One region of the Janthinobacterium sp. GW821-FHT03C10 genome, then DNA from elsewhere that is predicted to be linked to it. Evidence: predicted binding sites of a transcription regulator. Region 1 holds the regulator's gene; the other holds the start of a gene.
The links. Region 1 encodes FNR, which switches genes on or off when oxygen is low (the NO sensors DNR and NnrR bind a similar motif). Its sites were predicted from a motif close to TTGATNNNNATCAA; they were not measured.
Positions count from the first base shown of each region.

Region 1 (7,955 bases):
GGCGTTCGCGGTACAGTTCGATGGCGGCAAAGCCGGAGTCCACTTCGTCGGCCAGCCAGCCCCATGCCTCGATCAGCTTGACGATCAGTTCGCGCGTGGTGCGGTTGTCGTCGGCCACCAGCAGGCGCAGCTGGCCCAGGGTGGGCGTGCGCCGCGTTTCGGCCGGCTGCGCCAGCATGTCGAACGGCACGCTGAACCAGAAGCGGCTGCCCTTGCCTTCGCTGCTGGCGACGGCGATGTCGCCGCCCATCATGTGGATCAGCTGTTTGCTGATGGCCAGGCCCAGGCCCGTGCCGCCGAAGCGCCGCGTGATGCTCTGGTCGCCCTGCGAAAACGCGGCAAACAGCTGCTGTTGCTGCAGTTCCGTCATGCCGATGCCCGTGTCGCGCACTTCGAAGCGTAGCCAGGCGCGCCCGTTCTCTTTCTCGGCCAGGCTGACGGCCACCACCACTTCGCCGCTCTCGGTAAACTTGATGGCGTTGCCGGCCAGGTTGACGAGGATTTGCTGCAGCCGCTGGGCGTCGCCCACGAGGCGGCGCGGCACATCGGGCTCGACGGCAATCGCCAGTTCCAGCTCCTTTTCGCCCGCATTCATGGTCATCGTCGTGGCCAGCGTGTTCATGACCTCGTCGAGGTCGAATTCGACGGGCGACAATTCCATGCGGCGCGCCTCGATCTTCGAATAATCGAGCACGTCGTTGAGGATGCCCAGCAGCGACTGGCCCGCCACGCGCACCATGGTCAGATACTTGCGCTGTTCCGTATCGAGCTTGGTATTGCCCAGCAAATACACCATGCCCAGCACGGCATTGAGGGGCGTGCGGATTTCATGGCTCATGTTGGCCACGAAATCGCTCTTCGCGCGGTTGGCCGCCTCGGCCCGGTCGCGCTCCTGTTCCAGCTCCGCCGCGCGCGATTCGAGTTCCTGCTGCAGCCGGTCGCGTTCGCTCATCAGGCCGTTGAAGGCTTCCGTCAGCTCGCCGATCTCGTCGCGCTGCTGCACGGGAACGGGGGTGAAACGGCTGCCGCTGGTGCGCAGCGCCTGCAGGGTGTCGCGCAGGCGCACCAGGGGCGACAGCAGGCGTACGGTGACCCAGCCCAGCACGGCTGCGGCCAGCAGCGAGGCGAGGATGCTCCACAGCACCAGCCGGTACAGCACGCCGTCGAACGGTTCGAAGGCGTCGTCGAGGGGCAGCGAGGCGGCCAGCAGCCAGTTCACCGATTTCAGGCGCTTGAAGCTGTTGACGGCCGTGATGCCGCGGCTGTTGGTGCTGACCATGCTGCCTTCGCCATCGTCCTTCAGCAGCTGAGTGGTCGTCAGGTTGGCGTTCGGCAGGCGCGGCTGCAGCAAACGGCTGGTATCGGGGTGCAGCACGTAGCGCGGCACGGCGCCGCGCGTGAGGATGAAGTAATAGCCGCTCTTGCCGATCTTTTCCGAGCGCAAACGCCCCAGCAGGTTGTCCTTGTACAGGCGCAGCACGCCGATCACCACGCCGGCCACCTGGCCGTCGGCGGCCAGCACGGGCGCCACCATCTGCACGATGGGCATGCCGCTCGATTTGCCCAGCATCGGCTCGGTGATCATGGGCTGGCGCGTGCGCAGCACGGTCTGGAAATACTCGCGCTCGGCGACGTTGATGCCGGCGCGCCCCGCCACTTCCGGCATGTCGGCCACGACGGCGCCGTGCGCGTCGAGCACCAGCACGTCGTCGAACAGCACCAGCATCGAGCGGCGCGAATAGTATTCGCGCAACTGGGCGGGCTGGGCGATCAGTTCCGGCGGCTGCTGCCGGGCCGTCAGGGTGACGATCTGCAGCAGCATCCCCAGCTTGTCGTCGAGCTCGGCGGCGGTGCGGCTGATCAGGGACGACTGCTGGCTCAGCAGTACCCGGGTGAAATCGTCGCGCATGTGCTGCACCTGGATCATGGTGACCAGCGCGATCATGGCGATCGAGGTCAGGCTGGTGGCCAGCGCGACTTTTGCTTTGATGCCGAGAGGCTTCATGATTTCCTTTTCAGTACCGGGCGGCACAGGCGGCAAATAATGCTGTCAGGAATTTTCCTATCAATACCCCAGCTTGGCAAGCGCCGCCACGCAAATTGCCCTCTCCGCATGGGCTTTTGACGATGTTGCCATATAATTAAAGGCGGGACGTCGTTTATTCGGTGAAATTGCGGTGAAATTGGCACACGGCAACCCTGTATGCAGTAAACTTGTTGTTGCATTTTCTAAAAGGTACCGACATGACTGAAGCGCTACTCACTCCAACCTTGCCCACAGTGACCGTGGAAGCGTTGCGTGCGCGATGCTCGACCTGCAGCATGCATCAATTGTGCCTGCCGATGGGCCTCGATGTGGGCGACATGGACAGGCTGGACCAGATCATCGGCCGCCGCCGCAAGATCGTGCGCGGCGCCTCGCTGTTCCGCATCGGCGACTCGTTCCAGAACCTGTACGCGATCCGCCTGGGCCACTTCAAGACCTACCAGATCAATCCGGGCGGCGAAGAGCAGGTGACGGGTTTCCAGATGGCTGGCGAACTGCTGGGCATGGACGCCATCAGCGCCGACCGCCACCACTGTAATGCGGTGGCCCTGGAAGACAGCGAAGTGTGTGAAATCCCGTTTTCCAGCCTGGAACAATTGCTGGGCAACATGCCGACCCTGCTGCGCCATTTCCACCGCATGATGAGCCAGGAAATCACGCGCGAGCAAAGCGTGATGCTGTTGCTGGGCAATATGCAGGCGACGCAGCGCTTTGCCGCCTTCATCGTCAACCTGGCGTCGCGCTATGAAGCGCGCGGCTATTCGAGCAGTAAATTCCAGTTGCGCATGTCGCGCGAGGAAATCGGCAACTACCTGGGCCTGACCATCGAAAGCGTCAGCCGTTTATTGTCGAAATTCAAGAAGGAAGGCTGGCTGCGCGTCTCCAACCGAGAGATCGAGATCCTGCAGCCGGCGAAATTGAAGGCCATTACGGCCGGCACGGACGTCTGCAAATAACAGCACCGTCAAAACCTACTGCGCGTCGCGCTTTGCGGCCTGCGATGCTCGCTGTGCTCTAGCACAGCTGCGCTTCTCAGCCACAAATCACTGCCGCTCGCTACGGTTTTTTCCCGGCGCTGTACGTTATAGCTCTTCATCCGCGTGCAGCGCGATGCTGCGTTGTAGCGGCCAGGTCCAGATACCGGACAGGCGCCACTCGCGCTTGTCATTTTCCACCAGCACCTGCCAGCGGCTGCGTTCGAGCATCGGCAGCGCCACGGAAAAATTGCCGGCCGCATCGGGCTGCACCAGCAGCTTGATATCCTTTTCCGGCAGGGTCGCATGCGCCAGGTGCAGCAGCAAAGGCCTCTGGTACGCCTTGCCGAAGCTGTGCACGGAACCGCTCAGGCGCGCTGCGGCGACGTCATACGCCAGGGTCGTATCCATGGCCAGGTCGCTGGCGATCGTGTCGCGCTTCAAATCCTGGTTGATGGCCTTGCCCTGCTTGTAATAGTCGCCCACCACCAGCGCATCGGGTTGTGTAAACGCGATATAACCCATGAAGCTGCCGACGACCACGGACAGGCCGGGACCGATCATCAGCAGCCATGGCCAGCGGTGCTTGTACCACGGGGCAACGGGGGCTTGCAGTTTCAGACTGTCGGACATGCTATTTCTCCTGTGTAAATGGCCGGCCCCCATGCGGGGACCGGCCTTCCTGCATTAGCGCGGCACGATGAAGACCGCGCTTTCGCGCACGTGCAGCGACGGGTCGTCCAGCGAGTGCAATTCGATTGCAATCTTGTTCGAACCCTTCTCGCCGACGCCGTGCGGCACGCGCAGGCGGATCGGCCAGCCCAGCGTTTCCGTCGGCTGCAACGTCACTTCCTCGCGTGTCAGCAAGGTCAGGCCCGGCAAGCCGGATGCGCTGATTTTGAAATGCTGGCTTTGCTCGGAGGTGTTCATGATCTGCAGGCGGTAGACGTTTTCGATCATGCCGTCTTCCACTTCGCGTCCCATCGAACCGCGGTCGCGGATCACGTCCATTTTCAGCGGCGTGCGCAGGGCCAGCGAAGTACACACGGCGATGATGATCAGGGCCAGGATGGAAGTGTAGATCAGCACGCGCGGGCGCATGGCGCGCTGGCGGATCTGCTTCGAATTGAAGTTGTTTTCCATCGCATGGTCGGTGCTGTAGCGTATCAGGCCACGCGGCCGTTCGACCTTGTCCATCACGGTATTGCAGGCATCGACGCAGGCGGCGCAGCCGATGCATTCATACTGCAGGCCGTTGCGGATATCGATGCCGGTCGGACACACCTGCACGCACAGGGTGCAGTCGATGCAGTCGCCCAGCTTGTCGTTGTTGCCAGCCTTCTTGCTCATGGCGCCGCGTGGTTCGCCGCGCTTGGCATCGTAGGTGATGATCAGCGTGTCCTGGTCGAACATGGCGCTCTGGAAGCGCGCGTAGGGGCACATGTATTTGCACACCTGCTCGCGCAGCCAGCCTGCGTTGCCGTAGGTTGCCAGGCTGTAGAACAAGACCCAGAACCATTCCCAGGGACCGAAATTGAGGGTGGTCACCTCGCGCGCCAGTTCCTTGATCGGCGTGAAGTAGCCGACAAAGGTAAAGCCCGTCCACAGGGCGATGGCGCCCCAGACCAGGTGCTTGGCCGTCTTCTTGAATGCCTTGCGCACGGAGGGACCCTGCCTGTCGAGGGCCATGCGCGCGCTGCGCGTGCCCTCGATGCGGCGTTCGACCCACAGGAAGATTTCCGTGTATACCGTTTGCGGGCAAGAAAAGCCGCACCATACCCGCCCGGCAATGGCCGTGACGAGGAACAACAAATACGCACAGATGATCAGCAGGGCCGCCAGATAGATGAAATCCTGGGGCCACAGCACGACGCCGAAAATGTAGAACTTGCGCGTGGTCAAATCGAACAGCAGGGCTTGCCTGCCATTCCAGGTCAACCACGGCAAGCCGTAGAACGCGAGCTGGGTAAGCCATACGCATACCCATCGCCAGGTAGCGTAGCGTCCTTTGGCCTCGCGAGGGTAGATTTGCTCGCGGGCCGCATACATCTTGATGACTTGAGGTTCCATTACATCATTTCACGGGCGTCTGGGGATTCGACAGGCTCCAGACATACGCCGACAGCACGTGTACCTTGGATTCGCCGAGGAAATCGCTGAAGGCCGGCATGGTGTTGCTGCGTCCCTTGCGCACGGTTTCCATGATGGTATCGGCGCTGCCGCCGTACAGCCACACCTTGTCCGTCAGGTTAGGCGCACCGAGCATCTGGTTGCCCTTCGCATCGGCGCCGTGACAGGCCATGCAGGCGCCAAACTTGGCCTTGCCCAACACGGACTTGACGGGGTCCGAGGTGGAACCGGACAGGCTCAGCACGTAATGGGCCACGTTCTCGACATCCTTTTCGGAGCCCAGCGCGGCGCCCATCGGCGGCATCTGCCCATTGCGGCCGTGCATGATGGTGGTCTTGATGATGTCGGGTTCGCCGCCATACAGCCAGTCCTTGTCCGTCAGGTTGGGGAAGCCCTTGTTGCCGCGCGCATCCGAACCGTGGCATTGCGCGCAGTAGGTCAGGAACAAACGCTGGCCGATGGCTTGCGCCTGCGGATCGGCCGCCACCGTCTTCAAGTCCTGGCTCAGGTACTTGTTGAACAGGGGACCGTAGTCGGCTTCCGCCTTCTTCAGCTCTTCCTCGTACTGGCCCGTCGATTTCCAGCCCAGGCTGCCGGCGTAGTTGCCCAGGCCCGGATACAGGAACAGGTAGGCCAGCGCGAAGACGATGGTGATGTAGAACAGCCACATCCACCAGCGCGGCATCGGCGTATTGAGTTCCTTCAAGTCCTCGTCCCACACGTGGCCCGTGGTGCCGTCGGCGGGGGCGCCGGCGGCCACTTTCACTTTCGACTGGGAGTACAGCAGCACGCCGCAGCCGATGATGCCCAGCAGGGACAGCACGATGACATAGATATTCCAGAAGCCATTGGTAAAGTCAGCCATGGTTGCGCTCCTTCGCCAGGTTCATTTCGGCCTCGGCCGGATAGTCGAGCGCGTCGTCGGCGAACGGCAGGCGCGCCGCCGCGTCGAAGTCGCTGTTGCTGCGGCTGAACGTCCACCACAGGATGCCCACGAACGTCGTAAAGGAAACCACCGTCATGACGCTGCTGGCGCTGTCAAACAGGTTTTCGATTGCCATGCTAATTCCTTGTTTTGATTAATGTACCGAGGCCTTGCAGATAGGCGACCAGGGCGTCTTCTTCCGTCTTGTCCTGCAGCTGCGCGGGGCCGGCGGCGATTTCCGCATCGCTGTACGGCTGGCCCAGGCGTTGCAGGGCGCGCATCTTCGGCATGATGTCGTCAGGCACCAGCTTGGTCTTCGCCAGCCAGGGGTAGGCCGGCATGTTCGACTCGGGCACCACGTCGCGCGGGTTGTTCAAGTGCGTGCGGTGCCATTCGTCGCTGTAGCGGGCGCCCACGCGGGCCAGGTCGGGACCCGTGCGCTTGGAACCCCACTGGAACGGACGGTCGTAGACGAACTCGCCGGCGACCGAATAGTGGCCATAGCGTTCCGTTTCCGCGCGCAGCGGACGCACCATCTGCGAATGGCAGTTGTAGCAGCCTTCGCGCACGTAGATGTCGCGGCCCGCCAGGCGCAGCGGCGAATACGGCTTCAGGCCGGCGACGGGCTCCGTCGTGCTCTTCTGGAAGAACAGGGGAACGATCTCGACGGCGCCGCCGATGCTGATCACCACCGTGACCAGGGCGATCAGCAGCCAGGGGTTTCTCTCAATCCATGCATGTGAAAATTTCATTTGCTTTTGCTCCTATCAGGCGTGCGCCGCGTTCAGTTCCGGAATGCGGGCGACGGGGAGTTTGCTGCCGCGCAAGGTCATCCAGGTGTTGTAGCCCATGATGCACATACCCGACAGGTACAGCAGGCCACCGGCCACGCGCACCACGTAGTACGGATACGTCGCTTTCACGCTCTCGACAAAGGTGTAGGTCAGGGTGCCGTCCGGATTGACCGCGCGCCACATCAGGCCTTGCATCACGCCGGCGATCCACATTGCCGCGATGTACAGCACGATGCCGATGGTGGCTACCCAGAAGTGCACGTCGACCAGGCGCGTGCTGTGCATCTGCGTGCGGCCCGCCAGGCGCGGCAGCAGGTAGTAGATCGAACCCATGGTGATGAAGCCCACCCAGCCCAGGGCGCCCGCATGCACGTGGGCAACGGTCCAGTCGGTGTAGTGCGACAGCGAGTTGATGGTCTTGATCGACATCATCGGACCTTCGAAGGTGGCGATGCCGTAGAACGACAGCGAGACGATCATGAATTTCAGGATCGGGTCGGTGCGCAGCTTGTGCCAGGCGCCCGACAGGGTCATGATGCCGTTGATCATGCCGCCCCAGCTTGGTGCCAGCAGGACCAGCGAGAAGACCATGCCGATCGATTGCGTCCAGTCAGGCAAGGCCGTGTAGTGCAGGTGATGCGGGCCCGCCCACATGTAGGTGAAGATCAGCGCCCAGAAGTGGACGATCGACAAACGGTACGAGTACACGGGGCGCTCGGCCTGTTTCGGGATGAAGTAGTAGACCATGCCCAGGTAGCCGGCGGTCAGGATGAAGCCCACCGCGTTATGGCCGTACCACCACTGGATCATGGCGTCCTGCACGCCCGCATACGCGGAATACGACTTGGTGAACGAGGCAGGCATGACGGCGCCATTGACCACGTGCAAGATCGTCACGGCCAGGATGTAGGCGCCGAAGAACCAGTTGGCCACGTAGATGTGCTTGACCTTGCGCTTGATCAGGGTGCCGAAGAAGACGATGGCGTAGGCGATCCAGACGACGGCGATGAGGATGGCGATAGGCCATTCCAGCTCGGCGTATTCCTTGCCGCGGGTCAGGCCCATGGGCAGGCTGACGACCGCGC
Region 1 covers NZ_JBWKUN010000005.1:64,885-72,839, reverse strand. The annotation lists gene AC07VH_RS17415 (response regulator) at 1-2,005, opposite strand, end outside; gene fnr (fumarate/nitrate reduction transcriptional regulator Fnr) at 2,245-3,003, shown strand; gene AC07VH_RS17405 (FixH family protein) at 3,130-3,654, opposite strand; gene ccoG (cytochrome c oxidase accessory protein CcoG) at 3,709-5,091, opposite strand; gene ccoP (cytochrome-c oxidase, cbb3-type subunit III) at 5,096-6,016, opposite strand; gene AC07VH_RS17390 (cbb3-type cytochrome oxidase subunit 3) at 6,009-6,212, opposite strand; gene ccoO (cytochrome-c oxidase, cbb3-type subunit II) at 6,214-6,828, opposite strand; gene ccoN (cytochrome-c oxidase, cbb3-type subunit I) at 6,844-7,955, opposite strand, start outside.

Region 2 (7,955 bases), on a different contig from region 1:
CGCAAGTGGGTGGCGATCAGCAAGCTGCGCCCTTCGCTGCGCGCGCGCAGGCGCTGCAGGACATCGATCGCCGTCTGCGCATTGAGCGCTTCCGTCGCCTCGTCCAGCAGCCACAATGTCGATGCGTGCAGGAACAGCCGCGCCAGCGCCAATCTGCGCGCCTGGCCGCCGGACAAGCCCAGCCCCCCCTCGCCCAGCAGGGTGTCCAGGCCGTCCGCGAAGGCACGCACCTCGTCATCCAGGCCGGCCGCCTGCAGGGCCGCCCACAGCTGCGCGTCGCTGGCGGACGGGTCGGCCAGACGCAGGTTGTCGCGCAAGCTGTCCTGGAACAGTTCCGTCTTCTGCGTGAACAGGCAGGCGCGCGGCGCGCTGACGCTCCCCGACAGGGGCGCCAACTCGCGCGCGGCGATGGCCAGCAAGGTGGACTTGCCCGCGCCGCTGGGGCCGATCAAGGCCACGCGCTCACCCTCGCCGATGTGCAGCGATACGTCATGCAAGATGGCGACACGGCTGCCCGCATGCGCGGCGCAGACCTGCTCCAGGCGCAAGCCCGGTGCGCTGTCAGCCGGCGGCGCGGCGGCCTCCGGAGCATCCAGGCGCGGCGCCAGGCGGCGCATGGCCAGCAGCATGCGCCCCGCTTCCAGCGCGCCGCGGCGCAGTCCCGCAAACGGTTCCACGGCCGTCAGCGCGATCAGCAAGGCCAGGGCCGCCAGCGGAACACTCATCGTTTGCTGTTCGACCAGCGCGGCCACGGCCAGCAGCACCCCTGCCAGGGTCGCGCTGCCCGCCACGCCGTACGCGGCGCCGGCCGCCGTCTCCAGGCGCAGCAGGGCGACATCGGCCTGCGCCAGCGAGGCGTCGATGCGCGCCAGCGCGGCGCAGTGGGCGCCGATGCGGCCGGCCATCACCAGGTCCGTCTGGCCGGCCACCAGGTCGATGGTGCCGGAGCGCAGCTTTTCGATGGCGCGTGTACGCACGATGGCGGGACGGCGGGCGCGCTGCGCCACGACCCAGCTGATGCCGCCGCCGGCGGCCAGCAGCCACGCGGCCAGGCCCAGGCCCAGCTGCCACCGCATCGCGCCCAGCGCCACGCCGGCCAGCAGGGCCGCGCACAGTGCCGTGAAGGCGGGCACCAGCAGGCGCAGGTACAGCGATTCGAGCGCGTCGATATCGGCCGTCAGGCGGAACAGCAGCTTGGCGGGCTGGCGCAGCAGGCGGCTGGCCGCTTCCGGGCGCGACCAGCCGCGAAACAGTTGCACGCGGATACTGGCCAGCGCGGCGAACGTGGCGTCGTGCGTGACGAGGCGCTCCGCATAGCGCGAGCCCGTGCGGCCGATGGCCAGCAGGCGGATGCCGGCGGACGGGCCGAAGACGTCGAACAGGATGGCCGTCGAGGCATGCAGGCCGGCGATCGAGGTGGCCGTGATGAACCAGCCGGACAAGCCCAGCAAGGCCATGCCGGCCACGGCCGTCAGGGCCGCCAGCATGGCGCCGCCGACCAGCTTGCGGGGCTGGGCCAGCAGCAATTGCCGCAGGACGGGATGCGATATCAGGGATGTTTTCATGCGCGCGCCTCCTCCTTCTGCGTCGCCGCATCGACCCGCACCGTGCGCTGCAGCCGGCCAGCCAGCACGGGGTCGTGCGTGGCGACAAGCATGGTCTTGCCTTTTGCCAGGGTCAGCAAGGCGTCCGTGACGCGCGCCGCCGTTTCGCTGTCCAGGTGCGCCGTCGGTTCATCGACCAGCAGCAAGTCCGCATGCGGATGCAGGGCCACGCGGGCCAGCGCCAGGCGCACGGCCTCGCCGCCGGACAGGCCCTGGCCGCCATCGCTGAGCATGACGGCCGGCTGCGCCTGCGCCACGCTGGCCAGGTCGGCCAGGTGCAGCGCCTGCGTCACGTGCGCGGCCTGCGCCCCTGCGCGGCCCAGGGTCACGTTCTGGCTGACGGACGCGGCAAACACGTGCGGACGCTGCCCCATCCACGCCATGCGCTGGCGCAAGGTATTCACGGTGTTGTCGCTCAGGCGCACGCCGCCGATGCGGAGCTCGCCGCCGCTGGCGGGCAGCAAGCCGGCCAGCAAGGACAGCAAGGTGGTCTTGCCGGCGCCGCTGGCGCCCAGCAGGGCCACGTGTTCGCCCGCGCGCACGCTCAAGTCGAAGCCGTCGAACACGGGCGCTTCGCCAGGGTGGGCAAAGCGCAGTTGATGGATGTCAATGGCGGGCGGCGGCGCCACCGCCATGGCGGCGGCGGAGACGGCAGCCACTTCCGCACCGAAGCCAGGCAGGGGCACGCCCTCGCCCGCCAGGTCGTGCAGTCCGGCCAGGCCTGCCTCGCCGGCCGCCTTGTCGTGCCAGACGGCGGCCAGTTCGCGCAGCGGCTCGAAGAACGCGGGCGCCAGCAGCAGGATGAACAAGCCCTGCCCCAGGCTCAGTTCGCGGCCCCAGGTGCCGAAATCGAGGCTGCCCAGCAGGGAGAAGCCGATGAAGGCGGCCACCATGGCCACGCCCAGCGCGGAAAACAGTTCCAGCACGGCGGACGACAAAAAGGCGATGCGCAGCACCACCATCGTGCGCCGGCGCACGGATTGCGACGAGGCGTCCAGCCGTGCGGCCGTGGCATCGACGGCATCGAGCGCGCGCAAGGTGGCCAGACCGCGCAGGCGGTCCAGCAGGAAGGCGTTCATGCCGCCCATTTCCACCATCTGCGCGCGGCTGGCCGCTTGCGCGCCCATGCCCACGAGGGCCATGAAGACGGGAATCAGGGGCGCGGCGATGAGCAGGATCAGGGCGGCCGTCCACGACAGCGGCGTCACGGCGGCGAGGATGACGAGCGGCACCAGCATGACTTTCCAGCGCGCCGGCTTGTAGCGCACCAGATACGGCACGATGGCTTCGGCCTGCTCGGCGATGACGCTGGCCGCCTGGCCCGACTGCGCGCGCCGGCGGTCCAGCGGCGAACGGCGCGCCAGCGCCTGCGCCACCTGCCCGCGCAAGGTGGACAGGTGCGCGCGCGCCGCCGCATACATGCGCCGCGCGCCCCACGCTTCACAGCCGGCGCGCAGCACGCCCAGCAGCAGCACGCCGGCGGCCGGCCACAGGGCCGCGCGCCACGGTGCGCCATCGAGCATGGCTTGCACGGCCCAGGCCAGCAAGGCCGCTTGCGGCAGCCACAGCAAGGCGGCGCCGCCTTGCGCCAGGCTGGCGGCACGGGGAAGAATAAAGCGGGGCAAGGACAGTGGCGAGGTCGTCATCTTATACTTTTTGAGTTTTCAGAATTTTCTGTAAATTCGATTTTTTGTATAATACTGCGAAACATGACATATATCAATTGACCCTGGCGGTTTGGCGTGAAAAAATTCAGATAATTATGAAAACTCAAAATATCCAAATGACGCCGCTGATCCTGACCTTCGTCAGTCATTTCGGCGAGATGGGCAGCCGCTGGGGCTTTAACCGCACGGTGGGGCAAGTGTACGCCTTGTTGTTTGTCGCGGAGCATCCTTTACACGCGGATGAAATCGCGGAACACCTGAGTTTCTCGCGCTCGAACGTGAGCATCGGCCTGAAGGAATTGCAGGGCTGGGGCTTGATCCGCCAGTCGCGCATTCCCGGCGACCGGCGCGAATATTTTTCTTCGCTGGGCGATGTGTGGCAAATCTTCCGCGTGGTGGCCGCCGAGCGCCGCCGCCGCGAGGTGGCCCCCACCCTGACGGTGCTGCGCGAAGCGCTGCTGGCGCCGGCCATGGAACCGGTGGATCAATATGCGCAGGAGCGCATGCGCGAAATGTATGAACTGGTCGACCTGGCCAACACCTGGTTCGACGACTTGCAGCGCCTGTCGCCCGAATCGATGGCGCAACTGATGAAAATGGGCGCCAAGGTACAAAAGCTGCTCAACGCCAAGGATCGCCTGTTTGGCGTCAGCAACAACAGCGACTGAAGCACCCGCCGCCTCCCCCCAAGCAGGGACGTCGCTAGCACAAGCTGGCGCGCCTTGTCACGCCATTTCCTCCTGCCATGTTGGCTATCGCTGGCACAGCCGTACATAGCCGTATGCGATGTTGTCAACTGAACCAATAGTATTATTTAAATTGTATTAATTTACATCAAGAGTAAGCTTGCATTTGCGTACTCAGTACGCGCAGGAAGTAGCTAAAAAGATAGCTAAAAACGGGCAATGGGATGACTTCCACGGCAGGCAGGGACGCATCCCTACACGATGAAGCAACTGTCTCAAGCACAAGGGGATTTTCATGAAAAGCATAAAGAGCATTGCCGTCAAGGCATCCATGCTGGCCGCAATGACTGTACTGGCAAGTGCGGCGCAAGCGGCCACCTGGGTCGATGTGGGGCCGGCCAGCGGTTTCGTCATCGCCGGCAGCACCGTCACCTATTCGCCATCGCCGGCATTGGAGGTGAAATATTATGACGATAATCTGGTGCCGCAGAGTCCCTCGGACATCCAGGGCTATATCAATGGCGTGTTCGGCAGCAGCCTGGGCGCCGCCGTTTCATATTGCGACAGCGCCACGTCGGGCTGCACTGCCGGCACCACGGCGGGCTTGAGCGGCGGGGTCAATTCCTATACGAGCGCGGCCGCCTATGACTATCTGGCCATCCATTTCGGCCAGGGCGAACTGGTATTCCACTGGGCCGCACCCGTGGCTGCCGGCACCACCTTCACGATCGAGGGCCTGCCCAAGGATCTGAGCAACTACAGGGCCTTCATTTCCGCCGTGCCGGAACCTGGAACCTATGCCATGCTGCTCGCCGGCCTGGGCCTGCTGGGCTTCATGGCACGCCGCCGCCAGGGAAAGTAAGCATCATCAAAGCCTCATGACGGCAGCGGTGCACCGTGCCCGCTGCCGCTTTCAATGCCAGCCGCATCTTTACGCCGCGTTTGCGGCGCCAGGTCCACTGTTTACACCATTTTTAGATCCCCCTCGCTATGCTCGACGGCATCAACTGCTGATCGACGAGGGAGAGCTCATGCACGAACAACCGTTTCGACCACGCGCGCGCAGCGTGATCCGCCAGCACCTGCCCGTGCGGGAACGGCTGCGCCTGGCCCGGCTGGCCAACAAGAAAATGGGAGCGGTAATCTCTGCGCTGCTGTGCGCGGCGCCGCTGCTGTACTTGCTGAGCGTGGTGCTGTTTGCGCAGCCGTGACACGGTCTGCAGGCAAACGATGAACAGAGATGAAGAAGGATGGCAATGCGACAGCTTGTCGCCTGCATGACCAGCAAGGACTGGTCCGCCCAGAGGGAATCGAACCCCCATTCACGGTTTAGAAGACCGTTGTCCTATCCGTTGAACGATGGGCGGAAAGGTGCAGCATTTTAGTCTATGCGCGCCAGCAATGCCAAGGCGCCGCAGAATAGAAAACGGGCTGTCATCTCTGACAGCCCGCTTATGACTTTGGTCGGAGTACAAGGATTCGAACCTTGGACCCCCTGGTCCCAAACCAGGTGCGCTACCGGGCTGCGCCACACTCCGAAGACAAGATAATAACGCTTCCCCACAATTTCGTCAATTGCCATAGACGAATTAGGTGGAAATAACTATCGCTCCCACTTGGGTGCTTGCTGAAAACGTTCAGGGCAAGGCAGTACAACGCCGCCCTGCGCGTTTTCAGCTGGCGACCTTGTCGGCGATGCGGCGCGCCATCGATTCGGCCTTCTCCTTGTCTTTCGCCTCGACCATCACGCGGATCAGCGGCTCGGTGCCCGAAGCGCGGATCAGCACGCGGCCCGTGTCGCCCAGTTCAGTCTCGACCAGCTCTTTCTCGGCCACCATGGCGGCATTTTTCTGCCAGTCGAAACCGGGCGCCACGCGCAGGTTGATCAGGGTTTGCGGGAACAGCACCAGTTCGGCCAGGCATTGCTGCAGGCTCTGGCCGCTGCGCTTGAGCGCGGACAACACTTGCAGCGCGGAGACGATGCCGTCGCCCGTCGTGTGGCGGTCCAGGCACAGCAGATGGCCGGAACCCTCGCCGCCCAGTATCCAGCCCTTTTCCTTCATGACTTCCAGCACGTAGCGGTCGCCCACCTTGGCGCGCGCAAAACCGATGCCCTGCTGCTTGAACAGCACTTCCAGCGCCATATTCGTCATCAGGGTACCCACGGCGCCGGCCACGGGGCCCGTCGCCAGGCGGTCCTTGACCATCACGTACAACAACTCGTCACCGTTATACAAGCGGCCCGTGGCGTCGCACATGATCAGGCGGTCGGCGTCGCCATCGAGGGCGATGCCCAGGTCCGCGCCGTGCTCGACGACGGCTTCGGCCATGGCCTTGGTCGCCGTGGCGCCAAAGCCCGCGTTGATGTTGAAGCCATCGGGCTTGTTGCCGATGGCGATGACTTCCGCCCCCAGCTCATGGAAGACGTGCGGCGCGATATGGTAGGCGGCGCCATGCGCGCAATCGACGACGATCTTCAGGCCGCGCAAGTCCAGCTCGTTCGGGAAGGTGCCCTTGCAAAATTCGATGTAGCGGCCTTGGGCATCGTCGAGGCGCTTGGCGCGGCCCAGCTTTTCCGACGCCACGCAAGCCATGGGCTCGTCGAGCGCCGCTTCGATTTCCAGTTCCACGCTGTCGGGCAGTTTGGTGCCCTGGCCGGAAAAGAACTTGATGCCATTGTCATGGTAGGGATTGTGCGAGGCGGAAATAACCACCCCGGCCGACAGGCGCAACGCCCGCGTCAGGTAGGCGATCGCCGGCGTCGGCATGGGGCCGGCCAGCATCACGTCCACGCCGGCGGCCGACAAGCCAGCTTCCAGCGCCGCTTCCAGCATGTAGCCGGAAATGCGCGTGTCCTTGCCGATCAGCACAGTCGGGCGCGCCTTGCCGCCCTGCGACTTGGCCAGCACCTTGCCGGCCGCATAACCGAGGCGCATGACGAAGTCGGGGGTGATCGGAGCCGTGCCCACCAGGCCGCGGATGCCATCGGTGCCAAAATATTTACGCGTCATAAATTTCTCTTTTTGTTGTTTATAATGAATCTTACAGCTTCAGTGCGCCATGCGCCAGACCTTCAGGGCATCGACGGTTTCGGCTACATCATGCACACGAATAATTTCTGCGCCTTGCGCTACCGCAGCAAGCGCACCGGCAACACTACCGGCCAGGCGCTGCTCGACGGGACGACCCGTCACGGCGCCGATCATCGACTTGCGCGACAGGCCCGCCAGCACGGGCAGGTCCAGTTCGCTGCGCAGCTGGCGCGTGGCGCGCAATAAAGCGTAGTTCTGTTCCACCGTCTTGCCGAAACCAAAGCCGGGATCGACGCACAGACGTTCGCGGGCGATGCCGGCCGCCGTCATGGTGTCGATGCGTTCGCGCAGGAAATCGATGACTTCGCGCACCACGTCCTCGTATTGCGGCCGGTCCTGCATGGTTTGCGGCACGCTTTGCATGTGCATGATGCACAGCGCGCAGTCGCTGTCCTGTACGGCCGCGATGGCGCCTGGCGCGCGGAAACCGTTGATGTCGTTGATCATGTCGGCGCCCGCCAGGATGGCTTCGCGCATCACTTCCGGCTTGTACGTGTCGACGGACAGGGGCTTGCCGCAGTCGCGCAAGGCGTACAGCACCGGCATGACGCGCTGCAACTCATCGTGCAACGGCAGCGGCGGCGCGCCGGGGCGGCTCGATTCGCCGCCGATATCGATGATGTCTGCACCGTCGAGTATCATCTGCTCGGCGCGCGAGAGGGCAAATTCCAGGTGCTGGTACTGGCCCGCATCGGAAAAGGAGTCGGGCGTGATGTTCAGGATGCCCATCACCAGCGCCTGCGCGCCGGACAGGTTGAAGCCGAAACGGCCAAATTGCAAATAGTGTCGCATGTAAATCTTTGTAGTCGTCAGGAAAAAACTGCGGCGGCAACGAAAAAGGGCAAGGATTGCTCCTTACCCTCGTTCTTGCCATACCCTTGCGTGCAGCCCGTCAGGGCGGCCCTA
Region 2 covers NZ_JBWKUN010000003.1:368,054-376,008, reverse strand. The annotation lists gene AC07VH_RS12885 (amino acid ABC transporter ATP-binding/permease protein) at 1-1,565, opposite strand, end outside; gene cydD (thiol reductant ABC exporter subunit CydD) at 1,562-3,250, opposite strand; gene AC07VH_RS12875 (GbsR/MarR family transcriptional regulator) at 3,388-3,939, shown strand; gene AC07VH_RS12870 (PEP-CTERM sorting domain-containing protein) at 4,253-4,819, shown strand; gene AC07VH_RS12865 (hypothetical protein) at 4,989-5,168, shown strand; tRNA gene AC07VH_RS12860 (tRNA-Arg) at 5,250-5,324, opposite strand; tRNA gene AC07VH_RS12855 (tRNA-Pro) at 5,419-5,495, opposite strand; gene glmM (phosphoglucosamine mutase) at 5,631-6,968, opposite strand; gene folP (dihydropteroate synthase) at 7,008-7,841, opposite strand.
Region 2: cydD (thiol reductant ABC exporter subunit CydD) is a predicted target of FNR. The motif match lies at 3,314-3,327, and genes of this name have one in related genera.